Regions from separate parts of the Paenibacillus rhizolycopersici genome, predicted to be linked through region 1. Evidence: riboswitches for the same ligand, from Rfam matches in the RefSeq annotation. Region 1 holds a riboswitch; each other region holds the start of a gene.

Region 1 (7,713 bases):
CATCATGGTCGGCTCGATGGCCGGTTCCGTGATCGCCATGCTGGGCGGCGTCGGTGACCGTGTCGCCCATGGCGGACCGATCGTTGCCGTGCTTGGGGCTGTCGATAACATCCTCATGTTCTTCGTAGCCGTCATCGTTGGCTCCATTGTCACCGCCTTGATGATCAAGCTGCTGAAGAAAGACCAGGTTGAACCTCAATTGGTTGGGGCAAGCGCTGTGGAGGAGGCTGCTCCGGCTATAGAAACACCGCGTCCGGAAGCCGTCCGCCCGGCGAGCACGCCGGTTTCCGAAGTCCATCGCCCGGTGAGTAAACTAACCGATATCATCAGCTTGGATTTAATTGAGCCTTCCCTGTCGGCTTCAACGCGGGACGGGGTCATCGACGAGATGATCGCCAAGCTGAACGTTGAAGGCGTACTGACCTCCCCGGCTGAGTTTAAACAGGCCATCCTGAAGCGCGAGGAGGAGAGTTCCACCGGAATCGGAATGAACGTCGCGGTGCCGCACGGGAAATCGGCAGCGGTGCGAAAACCCCAGGTCGTATTCGGGATAAAGCCCGAAGGCGTCGATTGGAGCAGCGCGGACGGTTCGCCCGCGAAGCTGATTTTCATGATCGCCGTCCCCGCCGAGAACAAAGGCAATGAGCATCTAAAAATTCTGCAAATGCTGTCCCGCAAGCTAATGGACGACGGGTTCCGCGAGCAATTGCTGCAAGTAAAATCCAAACAGGAAGCCTATGAGCTCCTGGATCAAGTCCACTAACAAAGAAAATCCCCCGAGCCGCCAAGGCGGTCCGGGGGATTTTTGTTATACCTGTTGAATTTGGATCAGATTCGTTGTTCCCGCCTGGCCTAACGGTAATCCTGCCGAGAAGACCACGGTGTCGCCGTCCTGGACATAACCCGCTCGGCGGGCGCTGTCGATCGCTGAGGTTAACATCTCATCCGTTGTCGTTACCGGCCCCCCTAAATAAGGGTACACCCCGGACAACAGAATCAACTTGGTCAAGACATGCGGGTGATGGGCAATCGCCAGAATCGGCGCCTCGGGTCGATATTTCGAGACCATCCTGGCAGTAAAGCCGCTTTCGGTGGACGTGATGATCACTTTAGCGCTCAGCTCCAGCGAGGCGCTAACCGCGCCTTGGCTGATCACCTCCGTGATATTGGTGCCGTGCAGCTTTCTTCTCCGATTGAATGCTTCCCGATAGTCGATCATCGATTCGGCCTTGCGCGCGACGGCAGCCATGGTTCGCACCGCTTCTACCGGATATTTCCCTGCGGCAGACTCGCCAGACAACATGACGACGTCGGCTCCCTGCATCACGGCGTTGTAAACATCACTGACTTCCGCGCGCGTCGGCCTTGGATTCACCTGCATCGACTCCAGCATATGCGTGGCGACGATAACCGGTTTGCCTGCCAGATTACACTTGTCGATCATTTCTTTCTGCAGCATCGGCACTTCCTCAACCGGAATTTCTACCCCAAGATCGCCGCGCGCAATCATGATTCCATCCGAAGCCTCGATGATATCCTCCAGATCTTGCACGCCTTCCTCATTTTCGATTTTGGAGATGATCTGGACGTGTCCTCCATTATTCTCCTGCAAAATCCGCCGAACTTCACGGATATCGTCACCTTTGCGAACAAACGATACGGCGATCATCTCCACCCCGTTCTCCAGGCCAAAATGAATATGCCGAATGTCTCGCTCTGTCACGCCAGGCAGCGTAGTTTTGATCCCAGGCAGATTGACGCCTTTGTTCGGCTTGAGCTTCCCGCCGCTGATGATGCGGCAACGGACTTCAGCCCCCTCGGCCGATATGACGCGCAGCTCGATCAACCCGTCATCGATCAGGATTCGATCATTCGCTTGCACAACCTGCGGCATTTCGGGATAGTTGACCGAGATTTTCGCGGCGTCTCCGTCTAGCGGCTCTGTTGTAAGCACCATCTCTTCTCCGGCAATCAGCTCGCAGAATGGTTCCCGCAATTTCCCGATGCGCACCTCTGGCCCCTTGATATCCATCATAATCGGTACAAAGCTATGCAGTTCTTGCGCGGCTTGCCGCACCCGCTGTATGCGGGCCACATGCTCCTCCAGCTCCCCGTGGGCCATATTCAGTCGGCCGACCGTCATCCCGCCCTGAATCATTTCCTTCAGCACGGAAACCGAGTCGCAGGCGGGGCCTAACGTGCAAATGATTTTTGTCCGCAGCACCTTGAAACCTCCTTAGGTAACGTTTAGGTTAGTATGCGTCAAGCCGGCGAAACGAATTATTTTTGCAGATGGTAAGGAACGGTTGCAATGACAATGTCCTTTTTATTGAATAAATAGGCCCGAAGCAAAAGGCTCGATTGGTTATGCAAAATATTCTGCCACCAGTGCCGGGTAATAAACTGCGGAATTAGGACGGTAATATGGTCGGTCTCTGCAGTTTTCCATTCCACCGTATCGATGAACTTCATGATGGGCCGGATGATGCTGCGGAAGCTGGAACGGAGCGTGATTAACCGAACCCCGGGGTTCCATTCCTTCCACTTCTTCTCCATGCGGTCAATTTCTTCGTCATCAAACCCGACATACACGGCGACAACGTTGTCCGTCAGCGATTTGGCGTAGCTCAACGAGTTCATCACGACGCGAGTAACGCCCGCAACCGGCACGACGATAGTGCTGCCTTTGATGCAAGGTTTTTCCGTATCCATCTGGATTCGAAGCTGGTCGGCAATATTTAAATAATGACGATGAATTTGGTAAAAGATAAACATCACCAGCGGTAAGAAGATAAATACGACCCATATATGCGAAAATTTGGTGATGATGAAGATCAGCGTAATCCCCAGCGTTGTCAGCATCCCAATCGTATTGATGACAAACCGGAACACCCATCCTTGCGGCTTCAGCTTTAGCCATCGAATCATCATCCCGAGCTGCGACAAGGTGAACGGAATAAATACGCCAACCGCGTATAACGGAATCAAGCTCTCCGTGTTGCCATGGAACCCGAGAACCAGCAACGCCGAAGCCACGCCAAGGAAAATAATTCCGTTCGAAAAACCGAGCCGGTCCCCGCGCACCATAAACGCATGCGGCATGTACTTGTCTTTGGCCAGCATAAACGCCAGCAAGGGAAAGGCTGAGTAAGCCGTGTTGGCGGCCAGGAACAGGATCAGCGCTGTAATCGCCTGGATGACGTAGTATAACGCGCCCCGGCCGAAGGTCGACTCGGCAATCTGTGAGACAACGGTTGCTTTCGGATCAGGAGCGATACCGTACCAATAGGCCAGCGCACTGATTCCGATAAACATGGTGCAGAGAATGACACCCATCATCACCAGCGTAGCTGCAGCATTACGTTCCGCCGGCTGCTTGAAGTTCGGGATGGCGTTGGATACCGCCTCTACCCCGGTTAAGGCCGAACAGCCGGAACTGAACGCCTTGAGCAGCAGGAACAGACTTATATCGGAAACCGCCGTCCCCATCTCTGGCACGCTCGCGTGAATTCCACCGGTCAAATATTTAAACAACCCCGACAGGATCAGAACAAAGATGGACGCGACAAACAGATATACCGGAATAGCCAATACGGATGCTGACTCCGTTACCCCTCGAAGATTCATCAGCGTTAACAAGGTGATCATTAGCAGCGCAATCAACACCCGTTGATCATGCAGCGCCGGGAAAGCGGATGTAATGGCATCCGTTCCCGCCGACGAGCTGACCGCCACCGTCAGAACATAATCGACCAGGAGCGAGCCGCCGGCCAGCAAACCTGTCGATCGCCCAAGGTTATCCATCGCCACGATATACGCCCCGCCCCCGGCGGGGTAGGAGTAAATCGTTTGCCGATACGACAAAATCAGAATAAGTAAAAGCCCCAGAACCGCAAACGAGATCGGGATGGAATACCAGACGGCCGAAAATCCCGCCGCCATCAAGACGATCAGAATTTGCTCCGTCCCGTAAGCCACAGACGATAAAGCGTCCGAGGACAGTACTGCCAACGCCTTGAGCTTGCTCAGTTTCTCCCCTTCAATTTCGGTACTTTTCATCGGTCTGCCGATCAGTACTCGCTTAATTTTGTTCACCATGGTGATTTCCTCTCTTCATCCCTTAAATAACCTTATATCTCTAACCATTCGTGGTTCTATAGGCTCCCCATTCCCGCAGAGAACAACACAAAAAGGCCGCAGGAAAGTTGGACCTTCCCGCGGCCGCTTTATTTGAAACTCAAGCGAATATCCGCGACAATTCCCTCTTTCGGACGCTTACGGAGTTAGCTGACGGATTCGGGCACGAAAGCAGCCCTACGCTCATGGCCAGGATAGCCAAAACAAGCGATTCACCCCAGAAACGAAGCCTCACGACCCGTTTCGGTTGGTTCCCCCGTTTCTTACTGAATAAAGAATTCAGCGATCAGGTATTTGCCATATAAAAATTACCACTGATGAATCATACTCCCCGCCCTAAAAAGTGTAAAGATGAGTTTAAGGCGGATTGGCAACGAAATGCGATCCGCATTGTCGAGGTACGCGTATACATCGCTCTTCTACGCTAATTATTTCGTACGGACTTGAATTTACGAGGAAATAAGACGATGGTCGACAGTGATGTGAATTATTCATATTCCCCTACTGGAATATTTGCGACCAAATAAGGTATACTCGAAATAAGGAAGTGAGACCGATGAATACTGCAACTTTGAGCGCGCTTGCCGAACCCCATCGACTGAAAATGGTTGAACTGCTGCGATACGGTCCACTAACCGTAGGAGAAATCGCGGATCGGCTCCAAGTCCGGCAGCCGCAGGTATCGAAGCATCTCAAGGTGCTGAATGAAGCCCGCATCGTCGAGGTTCAACCTGTTGCGAATCGCCGGATTTACCGGCTTCGGCCGGAACCCCTGCAGGAGCTGGACGAGTGGATCGCCTCGTTCCGAAACTTATGGGAAGAGCGGTTTAACCGGCTTGACGAATACTTACAGGAAATTCAAAGCCCGGATCAACAAAAAACACCGTAAGAAAACGGCAAATGCCGTAATTCTTACGGTGTTTCTTTGATGATTTCTTCGGCCGAGATCAAGCCAGCGTCAAGACCTCATATTGCGCAGCCAGTTCCATAAAACGCCCCATACTGGACACCTCGCCAGCTGCGAGTTGATCCTGGATGCCGTAATAGTTAACGCAGGTCCCACAAGCCAATACCGGCACACCGCGACTCGCCAGCTCCTTCAGGTGCAACGAAGCAAACGACTGCTCCGTTAGGGCAAGAACACCCCGATTTACACAAAATACTGCCGCCGGAAGCTGCTCCTGTTCCCGCTGCTTCAACAACGTTAGGAACGTTTCCAACAGCTGCATCCCCAGTTCCCGGTCACCGTCCCCGAAGCTGTCGGTCGTTAGAAAAATAACTTTTCGGTTCAAAGCGATTCTCCTCTCAGCTTCTGATCGAGCAGTTCAAACGTCAACTGCATCCGGTCTTTCGGCACCTCGCCATAACGGTCTCCGAGACTCACCTCGAAGGAACAGCCTCCATCCGCCTTCTCCTTGAGGACGGCGGTTAACCCAACGCCGGTTTCCCGGTACACTTCAACAAGGCTATGCTCCAGCCGTTCCTTGGGGACATCCGCATGGACGTGGAACATGTTCGAAACCGGAACGGCCGGGACCGTCTTCATCTGATGGCATCGGTTATACCACTCTGCCAGCTCTTGCGCCTGCCGATAATACAAATCCATTTTCCCAACGCGCTGCTCATAATAGTAATCTGCGCTGAGATAATACGGATACAAGCTGATCAGGTCACCGCCGTGACGTCTCTTCCACACCTTGGATGCCTTTGTGAACTCCGGCTCTCCGGCCAATATGGCTCCGGCGATTCCGCCGATGCCCTTGTAGAAGGAGATGTAGACGCTGTCGAACAGGACGCACACTTCCGCCGCGGTTTTTTGATAGTAGGGAAGAACTTCGAACAGCCGGGCTCCGTCCAGATGGAGCTTGATGTCTTTCTCCCGGCAGAACTCGGAAATCGCCACGAGCTCCTCGAACGGCGGCAACTGGCCGCCGATCTCGCGCTGGGGCAGTTCCAACAACAGGCACGAGACGTCCTCGCCAAGTTGCTGTACGTCCTCCAATCCAATAAGCCGGTCCTTGTCCGCCAGAAGAATCGGTTCGATTCCGTGCAGTTCCTTCAAGCCGTCTTCCTCATGAATCTCCAAATGGCATAAGGGGTGATAGGCTACGCGTTTCGTCCCCTTGCGATCGCACCAGATTCGCAAGGCGATTTGCTGGGCCATCGTACCGCTGGGAAAGAACACCGCCGAGGCTTTGCCCAGCACCCCGGCCATATTTGCTTCGAATGCTTCCAGGGACGGTCCCATACCGTACATGTCGCTGTCCAGCTCACCATCGATCCCGGAAAAAGCCTGCTGCAGCACCCCCACATTTCGTTTACCGTGGCCCACCACTTGATAGACCGTCCGGTCGAAAGCCGCCTTTAACGATTTCTTGTCCGATGATCCTTCGTTTCCATACATCGTTCTTCGCCGCTCCTCTCTCCAAGCTGTCTGCATAAACTGTGAATTCATGCTTATTATAGCTCGATTCGGAGCAGGAATCGATGATCGCCCGGTAGGACTTGTCTCTTCTTTACACCAATTTAAATTTCTCCACTTCTTGAATCATTTCAATCGAAAGCGATTCAAGCTCTTTAATCGCCTGGGCAATATCCTGGGTGGTGCCGTTCAACTCGATGGCCGAGGCGGAGATTTCCTCTGAAGAGGCTGAGTTTTGTTCTGCTACGGCAGAAGCCGAGCTCACGGTCAGAAGAACCCGGTTCTTATCCTCGTTGACGGTGACCACAGAACCGGTGATATCTTCGATCTGCGGCATCATTTCCCGAATGGAACGGATAATCTCCTGAATAACCTCCATCGTCGTCATGACGACCTCTGACTGCCGAGCCAGTACTTCGCCCGTTCTGGCCGAAGTTGCCGATACTCCGTCCATTTCCAATCCGATCTCCTGCAGCAGCTCGTCGATTCCTTGTGAAGAATGCTGCGTTTGTTCCGCTAATTTGCGAATTTCTCCAGCTACCACGGCAAACCCCCGGCCCGCCTCACCTGCGCGCGCAGCTTCGATAGACGCATTCAGCGATAACAGATTGGTTTGCGTGGAGATGTCGCTAATCAATCGAGTAATTTCCGTCACGCGAGTCAGGCTCCCCGTCAAGTTATGAACCTTGCTTTGCGTCTCCTCGAACGAATCGGCAATCCCCCTCACGGAGGTGACCAACTCGGCCAGTTTGCCACTGCTGTTCTGTGCTTTATCGTTCACTTGCTTTGCTGCCCCATCTACCGTCTCCAAGGAGCGGGTGATTTCGTCCAATCGGTCTCCGAATGCCTGGAAGGACTCTGTCATCGAAGCCAATTCCTCCGCTTGATTGACGGAGCCGAGAGAAACCTCCTGGATGGCCGTCGAGACTTCGCCAACGCTCGTTTTCATCGCCTCGGAGGAGGCGGTCAGCGCAATGGTTTGCTGGGTTAACTTCTGTGAATCTTGCCCAATGATTTGCAAAATCGTGCGAATCGAGCTAATCGTCTTGTTTAAAGCCCGGTTCATCATCCCGAATTCATTGCTGAGTTTGCCGTTAAATTGTATGGTTACATCGCCTTCCGCAACCCGTTCGACCCTGGAGATGAAGTCCTTC
Region 2 (7,713 bases), on a different contig from region 1:
GGCACAAATTCGCTGGCCATCCGGTTCCCGTACGTGATCGTCCCGGTTTTATCCAATATAATCGTATTGATGTCCCCGGCCGCTTCGACGGCTTTCCCGGACATCGCCAGGACGTTGAATTGCGTTACGCGATCCATTCCCGCAATCCCGATGGCCGACAGCAAGCCGCCGATGGTCGTTGGTATCAAGCAAACCAGCAAGGCGATCAATATGGGGACTTCGATCCGGATACCCAGGTAATTCCCAAAGAACGGCAGCGTGACCACCACGATCAAGAAGATCAAGGTCAAGCTAATCAAAACGGTATTCAATGCGATTTCGTTCGGCGTCTTTTGGCGTTTCGCCCCTTCGACCAACGAGATCATCCGGTCGAGGAAGGACTCGCCGGGGTCACTGGAGATCCTCACCTTGATTTGGTCGCTGATCACCTTCGTGCCGCCGGTTACGGAACTGAAGTCTCCGCCGGCCTCCTTGATCACCGGCGCCGATTCTCCGGTGATGGCCGACTCGTCGACAGAAGCCAGTCCCTCCACCACTTCGCCGTCCCCCGGAATCATTTCGCTTTGGGAAACGATGACGAGGTCTCCTTTGCGCAGCTCGGTCGAAGGAACTTGCTTCACTTGCTGGCCCACGAGTTTATTGGCCGTGATTTCTTTCTTCGTTTGTTTAAGCGAATCCGCTTGTGCCTTGCCGCGCCCCTCCGCGAGAGCCTCCGCGAAATTCGCGAACAGCACGGTCACGAGCAAAATCAGCGATACCGTCAAATTGAACCCGCGCGACACCCCGCCACCGAAGGCATCGGGCACAAATATCAATATCAACGTGATGAGAAATCCGAGTTCGACCACGAACATGATCGGGTTACGGACCATCAGCCTTGGATCCAGCTTCATAAACGATTCCTTGACCGCATGACTGACGATCGTGCGAGATAACATCGTTTTCTTGTTACGCATGTCCGTTCCACTCCTTCTTTCTTTCAACCTATGGCAGTAAAGTCAGATGCTCGGCGATCGGCCCCAATACGAGAGCCGGGAAGTAAGTCAACGCGCCGACGAGGATCACAATGATGAGAAAGACACCGCCGAACAGAGCCGTATCCGTACGGAACGTGCCGCTCGTGACGGGTACCGATTTCTTGGCGGCCAAGGAGCCCGCCACCGCCAGCAAGACGACGATCGAGAAATAGCGGCCCAAGAACATCACGACGCCCGTGGCGATGTTCCAGAACGGCGTATTATCGCCAAGCCCTTCGAAACCCGAGCCGTTGTTGTTCGCGGACGAAGTAAATTCATACATCGCTTGCGTTAAGCCGTGGAAACCGGAATTGGATATCGTATCCGGGTAAGCCAACAAAGCCAGAGCGGTGGGTGCCAGTATCAGGAACGGGGTAACCAGCAAATTAACGGCGATCAGCTTCATCTCTTTGCCTTCGAGCTTCTTGCCGAGAAATTCCGGCGTGCGCCCAACCATCAGACCGGACAAGAACACCGCAATCATCGCATACATCAACACGTTCATGATTCCGACGCCCGCTCCGCCGAAGACCGTATTCAGCATCATGTTCGCCAGCGGAACCAGCCCGCCGATCGGCGTCAGCGTATCGTGCATCGTATTGACCGCTCCCGTCTCCGTCGCGGTTGTGACCGTCGCGAACAAGGCCGACTGGGCTAGGCCAAAACGAACCTCCTTGCCCTCCATGCTGCCTTGGCCATGCGCGATGCCAAGGGCGTTGAATGCCGGATTGCCGGCGCTTTCGGCCGAAAGCAATACGCCAAGCATGACGATGAACATCATCAGCATCGATACGAACAACACCCGGCCTTGTTTGGCATTCCCGACCATTTTCCCATAAGCGAAAGGAAGGGAAGTCCCGATCAGCATCATCAATAGGATTTGCAGCATATTGCTGAATCCCCCCGGATTTTCAAACGGATGGGCCGAGTTCACGCCCACGAATCCGCCGCCGTTGTTGCCGAACTGCTTAATCGACAAGAACGAGGCAATCGGCCCCCGGGCGATAGGTTGCTCTGTCCCCTGAAGGGTATGGGCGATCGCCGTTGATGCCATAGTTTGCGGTACGCCCAACGCTACGAATATTAAAGCCGAAATGAACGATACCGGCAGCAGAACCCGGGTGATCGCACGAACCAGATCCACGAAGAAACTGCCGATCGGTTTGCCGGCCAAGCCGCGAATAAATGCCATCGCCGCGGCGACGCCGGTCGCCGTCGAAGTGAACATCATGAATACGATCCCGATCATCTGCGAAAGGTAAGACAGTCCGCTTTCCCCGCTGTAATGCTGCAGATCCGTATTGGTCATGAAGGCAATCACCGTATTGAAGGCGAGCGTCGGCTCCATGTTTGAAACCCCGCTCGGATTCAGCGGCAGGAACCCTTGCAGCCGAAAAATCAGATAGACGATAAGCATCATCGCCAAATTGCTCAGCACCGCGGATAAAGCATACTTCTTCCAGGACTGATTCTCCTGACGGATGCCGCTGGCATGGAATATTACTCTTTCAATAGGTCCGAACCACCGGTCCAGACCGTTCTTTTCATAGTCAAACGCTTTGGCCAAGTATAGACCGGCCGGTCTGGCGACGATTACCGCGAGGCCCAAAGTAACGAGTATGGCAATCCAACTGTAGATAGTCACGTCTTATCCCTCCGAAAGGCAAATGTTAAAACTTCTCCGGGTTCAGCAGCGCATACCCCAAATAAACAAAAACCGCCACGATTAAGATGCCAAGTCCCCACATCATCGCTGATCTCCACCCTCCGAAATCGCTTTGGAAGCCCAAGTTGCCAGACCTGCCATCATGCAAACCATGACGATAATTAAGCCGATCATGAAAATGTCCATCATCGTCGATCGGATCCTCCTTTACTCATTGTGCAGAATAAACGATACGTCTTTTCCCTTCGTATAAATCACATAGTTAGCGCCAAGCTTTTTATAAACCGCGCCAGGATGCATCTTTTGCGTAATGACATAAATCGGCTTCGACGTCCATGGACGGCAGAATTGCAAATATCGGCAGGTTAGTGTCAGAGATTCTTCGAAGATATACACCGTCCCGATGGGGATATCAGGTACGACCTTGTTTTTGCGTTTAGTAGTATCCACTAGAATGACGTGCTCTATCCCACGGTCTATCGCCTCCTGGCGGCTTCTATCATTGTTGACCATCAGTGCAAACGGGATTTCGCGGTACTTCATCGTTCTGATGAAATCTACCGCCAATGGATTCGTAAGCGTCACCAGCGCGTATTCAAAAGTGCCCACTTCTTGTATTCCTCCTGATTCAGAAATTAGGCATCAAAAAAGAAGCCTGGGAAGAGGGAATCTTCGCGGGCTTCCAGCATGAATGTATTCTATGCTTTAGGAATCGCGCTATAAGGTTTCCTCTCTCGTCTGCACTTACGAGGTTAGCTGACGGGCTCGGGCGCGAGAGACGCCCTACCTCGCGATACGCAACTATCGCCAGGATTCGCCCCATAGGCGGTAAGCGCGACCTGCGCTCCGCCCGAATGGGTCCCCCGTTCCTTCGCATCGGAAGGATTCAGTGTGATGCAAATAGATTGTTAATTTTCTTCTTAATTGTTAATGTAACACTTTCTTCCCTTTCATGAATGGGCATAAGAAAACCACAGAGGATATCCCTGCGGCTCGCCATGACAAGTCCATCATCCTCTCTCCCTACGCTGACGAGGTTAGCTGTCGGATTCGGGCGGTGAGAGTCGCCCTACCCCTGCGGCATAGGCTTGCCGCAGGGGATTCACCCCGGACCGTTCCGCCGACTCTCACATCGGCAGCGATCATTGGTTCCCCCGTTTTCCTGATCGGAAATTAAGCGATACTGATTGTTTTATTGGAATCATTTCATGAGTCGAATATTACGCTTGCGCTTGTTCTTTGTAAAGCTAGACCAAACGCAAATTTGAGATAAAAAACCTTATAATTTCGTCATTTTTAGCGTTTTCAAGGGATAAAAAACGTCTTTCTCTACGATTACCTCTACCGCAGACCCTTACTTGAAATCCGGCTAGGACTTGTCCTCCGCCCCTTTCTTTGCTACGATTTTGCGCAGATAAACTAAGCTTGAACAACGAGGAGGAGATTACATGAAACAAACGAACGCATCCGGCCTGATGCCGCTGCCGCTAAACCTGAACTTGCCGAATGGGAACCAGATGCCGGTCCATGCGGTTCTGTTATGGGGGACCGATCATCTCGTCCTCGTTGACACCGGGGTTCCCGGTCAATTGGACGTGATCCGCAAAGGGTTGGAGCAAGGAGGGTTCTCCCTGGAACAGTTGACGCATGTGATCATCACGCATCAAGACAGGGATCATATCGGTAGCTTGCCGGAGCTGGTCCAGGCGAAGGCGGGGAAGTTGGAAGTATTGGCCCATGAAACGGGGATTCCTTACCTGGCATGGGAAATTCCGCTGATTAAAAGCGGAATCACCGCCGAACCGGTCGTAGTGGATACGGCGCTTCACGATGGCGACGAGCTGCCATTTGGCGGTGGCCTGCGGGTATTGCATACCCCGGGGCACACGCCGGATCATATCAGCTTATATCATGCTTCCAGCAAAACGTTGATCAGCGGGGACGTGCTCGTCTCGAGCGGCGGCAAGGTGTTGCCGCCCGATCCGAAGTTCACACCGGATTACGCCCAGGCCCTTCTATCGGTCGAAAAATTGGCCGCCCTGGATGTGGAAACGGTAATTACCTACCATGGCGGCGTATGTACCGGGGCGATCAAGGAACGGCTGAAGGAAATCGCTGCGGGGAAATAAGCATAGCAGTCCCGGCCAGCCGGTTAAATATCGCCTACCGGCGTAAATCCGCCCAGCCAATTTAATTCGCTGTCTTCCATGAATCGCGAGGGCCAGCTTCGTCCATCCTCACCCCAATCGGCGAACGTGCGGACCGACTGGTAAAACGCTTCGATATGCTCGGCCGTTGGTTCCTGCAGCATCCGTTCGATCAGCGGCAGGAAGCCTTCGGGCCGATCCGGAGCTTGTTCCAGAACATTAAGAAACCACTTATGGTACGGATACAGCATTTCATTATGCGCCAAGATCAGTCTTCCGCCGAACAAAACCAAATTATTGACGGCATGTCGCAATAGATAGAGGTTGTCATGCTTGAAGGCTTCGGCGGAATACCATTTCCACGCTTCGAACTGGGCCAAGAAACGGGAGATATTCTCCTGCTTACGTTCTGCCGGATAGCGAACGATATCTGCCAGCAGTTCCTCCACTCCCGTGATGTTTGAAAAAGCGAGGATCGCCCCTTCAAATGCAAAACGGGCCGGCTCGCTCCCTTTCTCGGCCACCTGCTTCATGAATCCGCAAGAGATATATTTTCCGTCCACGTAACCGGACTCATAGTCCGTCGATTCATTTTCCCAATACGTCGTCTCTCCGGTGCTTACCCGCCGGGCATAATCCTCCTCGGATATCACGATCATCACGTCTACATCCGAGGACGGTTTCGCGAATCCGTGGGCAATCGAACCGGAAACCAGTAAGGCCAGAATATCCTCCCGGGCGGCGAGCTTGGCCTTTAGTTTCTCGATCGACTTGGCATGATGTGCGTACATTCCTTATTCCCTTCCTTCTCTTGAAACCGACTTATTGCCGGTCCCTTTCATTTAAGCTAATACTCGGTCGCCCCGCGTATTTGGGCGTGAAATAACGAGAAATTCCACCGCTTCGTCCGATCGGTTCATGGCCTGATGCGGGGTGTTCGGCGGAATTTCGATTCCCTCATGGGAATGAAGCTCATGCTCGGTCCCGGCAATTTCGATATGCAGGCAGCCGGACAAGACAAAGAAAAATTGCTCCGCCGTTTGATGGAAATGCCGGACTTCCTGGCTATCCGGGGGCATTTTCTCATGAATAATGCTGCAGCCCTCCCGATCCACCAGCCGCCAGCCATCGCAATTCCCACCCCAAATATAGTGTTCCGCATTCTCTTTGCTGATCATTTCATTCCGTTCCTTTCTTCCATAAAATGATGCAGTCTCGCATCCTCCCAATCATACATAGCCAGCAGCGCTTCATAAGGGTCACCTTCCAACCGAAAAAACCTGCCGAAGGCCAGCTCCGTCTTCAGCCCCGCTGCCTTTAGCTTACGGATGGCATCCCATGCCTCCGGCCCTCCCATCTCTAGCAATCGGTGTTCAACAACCATATGTTGATAGGCATTTTGCTCGGTTACCGGCTTCGGCTGACCAAACACCTCAATCGCGAAACCGCGATGCGTAAAGTTCGCAACCGTTCGCAGGAGGCCGCCGACGGTTTTGCTGGAGCAGGCGTAGTTCGGGCATACCCCAAAATGAAGCTCCAGTTCCTGCTCAAACCGTTTGGCGTCGTAAACCTCACAGATGATGTCCAAGTCGCTTTCGGGCAAATCGATATCCAGCGGAATGGTTCCGGCCAAGACGGGATGATAGCAAGCCAGCTTGCCCACGATCTGAAGTTCTTCCATCGCCTCGTAAGCCTGTCGCTGACGCTCATTTCCCTGACACAAATAGGTAAGGTCGAAGAAATCGAGGATCATGTCTAGCCTCCAATCTAGGCAGTTCCGGGCTTCGCCCGAATCAATTGGACCATATCCATCCAATAGCTCTCCGCCGCGATGACGTTTAGCCCGGCCTGTTCGGCCAATTGCCGGATATCCCGCGTATGATGACAGCCATAAGCCCGGTATAACAGAGGATCCAGCGTCTTCTGCAGCGCGGCGACCAGCAGGCGGGAACTAATGCCATGTTCCAACAGCAAAATTTCACCTTCCGGCTTGCACCAACGACGAAGCTTCCCCATCAGCTCCAGCGGTCGTTCATAGCTGCAGAACGAAAGCGTGGAAACCACCGTATCAAACGAATGATCGGCAAAGTCCGCATTTTCCATATCCGTACACACGAATTCTGCGTTCACATGCAAATGCTTGGCCCTGCGCTGGGCTTTCTCCAGCATGGCCGGGCTGAAATCGACAGCCGTGACCTGCACGCCCAACGGATAGTAGGGGAAGTTCGCGCCCGCCCCAACCGCCAGTTCCAGAACATGCCCCCGAGCATGGCTCAGTAGCTGCTGACGCCAGCGGCTTTGGGCCGGATTTTCCGTACGGCGATCGTATTGATTGGCCTGCTTATCAAAAATACGAACCAACTTCTGCTTGTCCACCCAATCCCCCCCTTAACTTTGCTTTTGGAGCCGTTGCTTGATGCGAATCGCCTTGTTCAAATGCAGAAAGTTATGCCGAGTTGCGGGCATCAGAATTAATCCGGCCAACGTTTTCTTGCTCCAATACTCTAATAGCCATTCGGCTTCCGGCTTCACCGCGCTTTGGGCACGGAGCTTTTCGATGCCCGCCGTTGGCACCTTGCGCTTCATCTCCGCGGGCTCCATCCTGCGGACGATCTCCCGGGTGCGCCTGCCTACCTCGATCCGATAGTCCAGCAAGGCATCCATGTCGATCCCGGCACTCAGCTCAGCCGCTTCCTCCTCTGTCATGCCGTTCCCCGTATGGGTGCAAGAAATTCTCAGCTTGGGAAGCCAATCTCCCTCCTCAAAAATCTGCTCACGCCCTCCAATCAACACGTTCATCGTCATGTCCTCAATACGGGCGATATGCCACAAATGCCAAAGAATCGAGTTTTTCGTGTCAGGTGCCTTAACGGGGTACTGGCGA
Region 3 (7,713 bases), on a different contig from region 1:
ATCCGTTCACCGTCTACATAAATTTCGAGCGCGTCTTTTTCACCGATCCCCAGAGTGCGGCGCAATTCGATCGGGATTACGACACGACCCAATTCGTCTACTTTTCTTACGATACCTGTGGATTTCATCATATTGATGATTGCCCCTCTCACTATAAATTGGAATTGTCATTATTCGACATGATTCTATCTTTTATGATTTTTATAATACCAACCATTGCCAGATTAGTCAACCTATTTATGGTATAGTTCAATATTATTTCTAAATTACAGGGATACATAACTCCGAGAACCGTTATGAAGTCTAGCAAGTTACTAATACTTTATAATTCGACATTTTGGAAATCGTTAATTTGACAAACATCGACATCATTCGACATAACCCGTCGTCATCAGTCAGAATTCCGCTTTTGGTCTCGCATTTATGAAAAAAAAGGAGTGTTGACCCATGCATCGTCGGCTTAGCGAAGAGAAAGTGTTCAAAGATCCCGTACATAATTATATTCATGTACAGGACGAAGTGATCTGGTCGCTCATAAATACGCCGGAGTTTCAACGCCTTCGTCGGATCCGTCAGCTAGGCACGTCTTATTTGACGTTTCATGGCGCCGAGCACAGCCGATTCTCGCATTCGCTTGGCGTTTATGAGATTACCCGCCGAATCATTTCGCAGTTTGAACGGAGCGGGTACGCCGATTGGCCTCAAGGAGATAAATTGGTGGCATTGTGCGCGGCGTTGCTTCACGATTTGGGACACGGGCCGTTCTCCCATTCTATAGAAGAAGCATTCCAGATGCATCACGAAGATTGGACATGTAAAATTTTGCTGGGCGATACGGAAGTTAGTGCCATTTTGCGCGAGGTTGCCCCGGATTTTCCGGAGAAAGTGGCTGCCGTGATCCGCAAGGATTACGAGAATCCGATTGTGGTCAATTTAGTCTCGAGCCCCCTCGATGCGGATCGAATGGATTATTTGCTGAGGGATGCGTATTTTACCGGTGTGAACTACGGTACGATTGATATGGACCGGATTCTGCGGATGCTTCGACCTTTTCAGGGGCGGGTGGTCGTAAAGGAATCAGGCATGCACGCGGTGGAAGACTATTTGATGTCCAGGTATCAGATGTATTGGCAGATTTATTTTCACCCGGTAACGCGGAGCTCGGAGATTATTCTCCGGCAAATTTTGCGCCGAGCTAAGGAATTGTACCAGAACGGGTATTCCTTTGGTTTCCTGCCGCATCCGCTTCCGGATCTATTTGAAGGTAACATCGGGGTCGCTGACTATTTGCAGTTGGACGAAGCTTTGATGCAAACGGCGTTCATGCAGTGGACGAGGGAGTCAGATGAGTTATTACGCGATTTGTGCTCCCGGTTTTTGAATCGCAAATTGTATAAATATGTAGAATTGGACACACCAGAGCTGGAAATGCTGGAGGAGATTCGGGAGTCCTTTACGCGCGTCGGACTGCATCCCGAATATGACATGGAAATTGATTTTCCGACCGATCTGCCGTATGATGTGTTCCGTCCGGATGAGGGGTTCCGTCAGAAGCAAATCTTGCTCTTGGACCGTCAGGAACGGGTACGGGAAATTTCTGAAGTGTCGGATATCGTTCGGTCGATTAGCGGATTACATCGAGGCAAAACGCATTTGTACTATCCGGATAATAAATTGTGTGCTGTAATGGATCGGTTGCCCCAGAAGGTAGCCCGCATATTCGAGCAACGGAATTAGGAGGATGACGATTCGAGATGTTATTTGATACGCATACGCATTTGGATGCTCCCCAATTTGACGAGGATCGCGAGGAAGTGATTGCACGCGCCGTGGAGCAAGGGGTCACAAGGATGATCAACATCGGATTTAACCGGGAAACCATCCCGTCGACCATGAAATTGGCGGAGTCGTATGACTTCATTTATGCGGCTGTTGGCTGGCATCCGCAGGATGCCATTACGATGCAAGAAGGGGATTTGGACTGGATCGCTGAATTATGTAAACATGACAAAGTCGTAGCGATCGGTGAAATCGGGCTGGACTATTACTGGGACACGTCCCCAAAAGAAGTGCAGCATGACGTATTCCGCAAACAAATTGGACTAGCTCGCAGTCTGGGGATGCCGATTTCCATCCATAATCGCGATGCCCATGAGGATGTGGTCCGCATTCTCCGCGAGGAGAAAGCAAACGAGGTTGGGGGTGTCATGCACTCGTTCTCTGGTAGTTGGGAAATTGCCAAAATGTGTCTGGATTTGGGATTTCATTTGTCGTTTGGCGGACCGATTACGTTTAAAAATGCAAAACAGCCCAAAGAAGTGCTGACCAAGACGCCAATGGATCGTTTATTAATCGAAACGGATTCCCCTTATTTAACACCACACCCATATCGTGGAAAGAGAAATGAGTCTGCGCATGTCCGCCTGGTTGCGGAAATGGCTGCCGAGCTCAAAGGGGTTACTTTTGAGGAAATCGCCGAAATTACGACCCGAAATGCAATGGAACGATTTGGAATCTCGAGGATTTAAGAGTAAATCGGATGAAAAAAAGAGGATTTCGGAAAGATTAATGCTTTTTAACCGTTAAAACCGAGATCATTACATTTTTTTAACCATTTTTTTAAAAAAACGTGGTTGATTCGTCCTTTACAACATGCATCGAAACAGGATAGAATTTTTTCAGTATCGATTTAGTGCGTTCTGGATGGACAAATTGAACGATACTTGGTTCCATGAACCAGTCTCGCTGAATCTCCTTCACGGAGAACGGGGGAACCGATACAGGCAGCGGTTGGCGGCAAGCCTCTCGCGTCGGTATTTGATTTCTTTCCAGGGTCTATGGGGTGAATTCGAGGTCATTGCGCCATGAGCGAATGAACTGAGAAAGGGCGGCTCTCTTTCGCCCGAACCCGACAGCTAACCTCGTAAGCGTATAAGAGAGGTCACTCGTGCAGCTATTACACCAAGACATTCAGGAAGCCACGAAGGAGTTCCTCTAACTCTTTCTTTGGGCTTCTTTTGTTTTGAATAAAAGTAATAGGGTCATCATACTGTTGGTAAACAGGAGGTGACGTACGCAAGAAGACTGGATCAGGATGCAAAAGTAACTGTAGTCACGTCAATCGTTATCATGCATCGACCTAGACGGCGGGACTATGAAGGAGGACGGAAGAAATGGGCATTTTCCGCAAAGAGGAGACCCATGAATCACGCTCATCCAGCATGTCTTACGCAATGCGATGGAAGCATGAGAATTTACGTCAGATTGCGCTCGTCGGCGTTCTGACCATCGCGGTATTCATCATCATCCTAATCTGGCTGTTTGGCCAGGCACATAAAGAAGTGTCCCTGATTGTGGACGGCAGCGTCCAATCGGTGGAGACGAATAAATCCAGCGTAGCCCATCTGCTGGAGGAGCAATCGATTCAACTCAGCGCGAAGGATTCCGTATCACTTCCGCTGGACAGCTCGCTTAAGAACGGTGACCGCATTGTCATCGTACGCGCAAAGCCGGTAAACGTGAGCGTGGACGGCATGAAAAAGGTTCACTTCACAACACAAAGCAAAGTAGAAGGCGTATTGTCCGAGATCGGCGTCACATTGGACCAAGATGACAAGGTCTCACCGACAATGGACAGTAAAGTTACTGCGAACCTGGACGTCAAGATTGTTCGGGTGAGTAAGCAAACGGTGCAGACGAAGGAGACCGTGCCTTTTAGCGTGGTCAAAACGTCGGACGCCAATCTGCTGAAAGGCACGACGAAGGTCGTTCAGCAAGGCAATGCCGGATTGGTCATTCACAACATTGAGAAAACTTACGAGGACGGAAAGTTCGTGACAAAGCGATGGCTCGGCAAAGAGGTCACTAAAAAGGCCCAGCCGAAGGTTGTTGCCGTCGGCACGAAGAAGCCAACCGCCGTTCTGTCGGCCAGCATTAACCGTACCGCAAATGCGGTGAACATTAGCGGGTTGACGACCAAAGGCGGCGTCTCTTTTGAATATAAAAAGATACTTAAAAACGTCACGTTGACCGCCTATTCGGCGGAAGAAGACGGGATTGGCACCCGCACGGCCTCCGGTACCCGCGTGACCGAAGGCAGAACAATCGCGGTTGATAAGGACGTCGTTCCACTCGGTTGGTGGGTATACATCGAGGGGATCGGCTTCCGTAAGGCGGAGGATACCGGCGGGGCTATTGATGGGAACAAGATGGATGTTTATTACGATACCCTGAAGGATGCGAAGAACTTCGGCCGGAAGAAGGGGCGTACCGTTTACGTCATCGGCCCGACGAAGCCGGAATTGAATTAACTCTCGACTCTCTTTGTTTTACAATGCAGAGGGAATGAGATAGTATTAGGATGATGAATAAGACAGTGGATTAGAAGAGGATGTTATCCTCTTCTTTTTGTTATTCTTGCAAGGAAGTTCAAAAAGTCGACTTTTTGAACATCATTAATAACAAAAAAGATAAGCTAGAGCACGAAGGGAAGAATAGATACCATGATCAAAGAGGTCATCGTGGTGGAGGGCCGAGATGACACCGTGGCCATCAAGCGAGCCGTGGAGGCGGATACGATTGAGACCGGCGGTTCGGCCATCGGGGAAGTGACGCTCAAGAAGATCGCTTTGGCTCAGGAGCGCCGAGGGGTCATTATTTTTACTGATCCGGACCATGCCGGGGAGCGGATTCGCAAAATCGTGGCGGCACGGGTTCCGGGCTGCAAGCATGCGTTCCTTCCCGAGGCAGAGGCCACGAAGCGGGGCGACATCGGCGTGGAGAACGCCTCACCGGAGGCGATCCGCACGGCGCTGTCCCGAGTCCGCAGCGAAGCGCCGGGAGTAGAGGCTGCGATCGACTGGGAAGACTTGATGAGTGCGGGGTTAATCGTTCACCCGCAGGCTGCTGCGCGACGGAAAGCGCTAGGTGAGCTGCTAGGCATCGGGTATTGCAACGGGAAGCAATTGTACAAGCGGTTATCGGTGTTCCGTATCACCCGCGAGGAGTTTGCGGCCGCGCTGGCCGAGTTGGAGAGCAAAGGAGTTTAAGGAGCATGAGCATAAGGGAAGAGGTATCCACGCCGCGCCGAACGAAGGAGATCATTCAACGGCACGGTTTTTCGTTTAAAAAAAGCCTGGGACAGAATTTTCTGATCGACCAGAACATTCTCGGGAAGATCGTCGCGGCAGCCGGCCTGGACGATACCAAGGGCGCGCTGGAAATCGGACCGGGTATCGGCGCGTTAACGGAGAAACTGGCTCAGGAAGCAGGTAAGGTAACGGCGGTGGAGATCGATCAACGTCTACTTCCGATCCTGGAAGAGGTGCTGGAGCCTTATTCGCACGTGAACGTGATCCATGGGGACGTGCTGAAGCTGGATCTTCAAGCGCTGTTCGCTGCCGAATTCGGCGGGGTGAACGGCGTCAGTGTAGTGGCTAATCTGCCGTATTACGTGACGACGCCGATTCTGATGAAGCTCCTTGAGGAGAAGTTGCCTCTAGAGCATATTGTCGTGATGATCCAGAAGGAAGTGGCTGAGCGTATGGCTGCTGCTCCTGGCGGCAAGGATTACGGAAGCCTTAGCATCGCCGTTCAGTACTATAGCGTACCAGAGCTGATCTGCACGGTGCCGCACAGCGTATTTATTCCGCAGCCGAATGTGGAGTCCGCGGTGATCCGCTTGACCGTACGGAAGACGCCGGCTGTGGCCGTTAAGGACGAGGCGTTTTTCTTCGAGGTGGTGCAGGCTTCTTTTGCCCAGAGACGGAAGACGATATCCAACAATCTCAAGAGCCGCTTCTTCCCCAAAGAGGGGCGCGAGCGACTGGAGAACCTTCTGGAGGAAGCCGGTATCCAGTCTTCCCGGCGGGCCGAGACGTTAAGCCTGGATGAGTTTGCGAAGCTGAGCGATACGCTACTGGACGCCGGGTTGAAGGAACTCCGCGTGTAACCATTCCCTCTTGTCGCCCATACGATGGGGATAGAGGTGATTGACTTGACGAATTTGGGAGACTTGGTCGTCCGCAAATCATACGGTGGAGACGTCACGTTCCGGATCGAACGGATTGTACGGAGCGAAGCTATCATCAAAGGAACGGAATTTCGGCTGCTGGCGGATGCGCCCTTGACCGATCTGGTCAGGGTAGACCCGGCTTCCCCAGGAGAAACGACGCAGCGAGCCCGAATCAAGGCCACGGAGTCGCTGAAGTGGTTGACCCAGGACCGCAAGGACTTGGTAGAACGAAACCGGACGGCGATTGGACGGGAGTTTTATGCGCAAGGGGAACCGGCCTATTTCGAGGTGCCGGGTAAGGTGCTGCATTTGGACGGCGACGAACGATATTTGCAAAAAAGCTTAAGCCTGTATGAGAAGCTGCGCGTGCCGGCTCAAGGCTATTACGTCACGGAGTCGCAAATGTCCCATGCGCTGTATCGACTGCTTCCTGCCATCAAACCGGATATCGTTGTGCTGACCGGACATGACGGGGTTTTAAAATCGCGTCCCAACGGCGACCTTTACAATTTAACCAGCTATAAAAATTCTAAGCATTTTGTGGAGGCCATTCAAACGGCCCGGCAATATGAACGGAATTTCGATACGTTAACGATCGTGGCCGGCGCTTGCCAGTCGCATTTTGAGGCGCTGCTACAGGCGGGGGCTAATTTTGCCAGCTCGCCCGGTCGAGTGCTGATCCATGCCCTGGATCCGGTCTACATCGCAGCCAAGGCGTCGCTCACCTCCATCCGCGAGACCATCCAGATCACCGACGTGCTGAATCACACGATCAGCGGAGCGCAAGGCGTCGGTGGGATTGAGACCCGCGGCAGCTACCGTATCGGACTGCCCAAACTCAAGGATTTATCGACGCTGAAAGTTGTGCCGTCCATGTGAAAGACCAAAATAAAAATAAAGAGCATCCTTGTTATTTGTCCATGCCGGAAGGATCTGAGGCGAACGCCCCAGGACCTTCCGGTTATTTTATTAGGACTCCCATCGGGTTAAGAGAAAAAATGTCGAAAAATAATCGTTGACACATCATTTTTACTGCTGATATAATTATTTGTTTTGATTTGACAAGGTTGTGACTTTCCTGTATAATGGACAAAGAAAGAAGGTGGTCACAGGCAATGGCTAAAAATGCGCTGTCGGAAATTAAGCATAGTCTCGACGCCCACGTAGGACAGAAAATTATGCTCCGGGCAAACGGAGGTCGCCGGAAGACCGTCGAACGCACTGGAGTTTTGGAGGAGACTTATCCTTCGGTCTTCATTGTGAAGCTGGATCAAGAGCAGCAAACCTTTAAGCGTGTGTCTTACAGTTATGCCGATATACTGACCGAATCCGTTGAAGTTATGATTTGCGACGACAACGATGAGATGAGGATTTCGTATATTAAACCGTGAACATCATGAACCAAATGAATTAAGCAGCAAACGGTTATCGCCCTGTGGGTGAGGCCGTTTTTTTCTTGCCTGCATGAGGGGACTGGCTGCCTCGTGATTTGTTCGCCTTACGTGGACAGACTTTCCATCGTATGCTTGAGCCAGAGCCTGCGTATACTAATCATCGTTCCTATATCCATGACCCCAAAGGAGGAGCACTGACCATGTCGCGAAGAAGACGCAGCGTGATGTCGGAGAACTTGAAGGTCGAGTTGGCGAAGGATTTGGGATTTTATGATACCGTCCAGCAGGAAGGCTGGGGCGGCATCA

Evidence for each region. A riboswitch is a leader RNA that binds a small molecule or an ion and turns the genes downstream of it on or off. The one in region 1 is predicted to bind cyclic di-AMP.
Region 2: it holds a riboswitch for cyclic di-AMP, as region 1 does, so the genes downstream of both, IM700_RS10315 (hypothetical protein) here and IM700_RS03680 (APC family permease) in region 1, are expected to answer to the same signal.
Region 3: it holds a riboswitch for cyclic di-AMP, as region 1 does, so the genes downstream of both, IM700_RS21005 (3D domain-containing protein) here and IM700_RS03680 (APC family permease) in region 1, are expected to answer to the same signal.

What each region holds. Positions count from the first base shown of each region.
Region 1 is NZ_JADCNN020000002.1:332,135-339,847, forward strand. It holds gene IM700_RS03670 (PTS fructose transporter subunit IIABC) at 1-763, shown strand, start outside; gene pyk (pyruvate kinase) at 809-2,224, opposite strand; gene IM700_RS03680 (APC family permease) at 2,281-4,098, opposite strand; cyclic di-AMP (ydaO/yuaA leader) riboswitch at 4,258-4,432, opposite strand; gene IM700_RS03685 (ArsR/SmtB family transcription factor) at 4,694-5,026, shown strand; gene IM700_RS03690 (DsrE family protein) at 5,085-5,429, opposite strand; gene IM700_RS03695 (threonine aldolase family protein) at 5,426-6,541, opposite strand; gene IM700_RS03700 (methyl-accepting chemotaxis protein) at 6,654-7,713, opposite strand, start outside.
Region 2 is NZ_JADCNN020000007.1:178,319-186,031, reverse strand. It holds gene kdpB (potassium-transporting ATPase subunit KdpB) at 1-956, opposite strand, end outside; gene kdpA (potassium-transporting ATPase subunit KdpA) at 985-2,655, opposite strand; gene kdpF (K(+)-transporting ATPase subunit F) at 2,687-2,764, opposite strand; gene IM700_RS10315 (hypothetical protein) at 2,890-3,291, opposite strand; cyclic di-AMP (ydaO/yuaA leader) riboswitch at 3,409-3,584, opposite strand; cyclic di-AMP (ydaO/yuaA leader) riboswitch at 3,693-3,872, opposite strand; gene IM700_RS10310 (MBL fold metallo-hydrolase) at 4,131-4,811, shown strand; gene IM700_RS10305 (nucleotidyltransferase domain-containing protein) at 4,835-5,620, opposite strand; gene IM700_RS10300 (cupin domain-containing protein) at 5,672-6,007, opposite strand; gene IM700_RS10295 (DUF4269 domain-containing protein) at 6,004-6,582, opposite strand; gene IM700_RS10290 (methyltransferase domain-containing protein) at 6,597-7,205, opposite strand; gene IM700_RS10285 (DinB family protein) at 7,218-7,713, opposite strand, start outside.
Region 3 is NZ_JADCNN020000029.1:27,302-35,014, reverse strand. It holds gene IM700_RS21020 (AbrB/MazE/SpoVT family DNA-binding domain-containing protein) at 1-131, opposite strand, end outside; gene IM700_RS21015 (HD domain-containing protein) at 448-1,737, shown strand; gene IM700_RS21010 (TatD family hydrolase) at 1,755-2,528, shown strand; cyclic di-AMP (ydaO/yuaA leader) riboswitch at 2,734-2,945, shown strand; gene IM700_RS21005 (3D domain-containing protein) at 3,174-4,310, shown strand; gene rnmV (ribonuclease M5) at 4,503-5,048, shown strand; gene rsmA (16S rRNA (adenine(1518)-N(6)/adenine(1519)-N(6))-dimethyltransferase RsmA) at 5,054-5,950, shown strand; gene yabG (sporulation peptidase YabG) at 5,975-6,892, shown strand; gene veg (biofilm formation stimulator Veg) at 7,129-7,404, shown strand; gene IM700_RS20980 (small, acid-soluble spore protein, alpha/beta type) at 7,608-7,713, shown strand, end outside.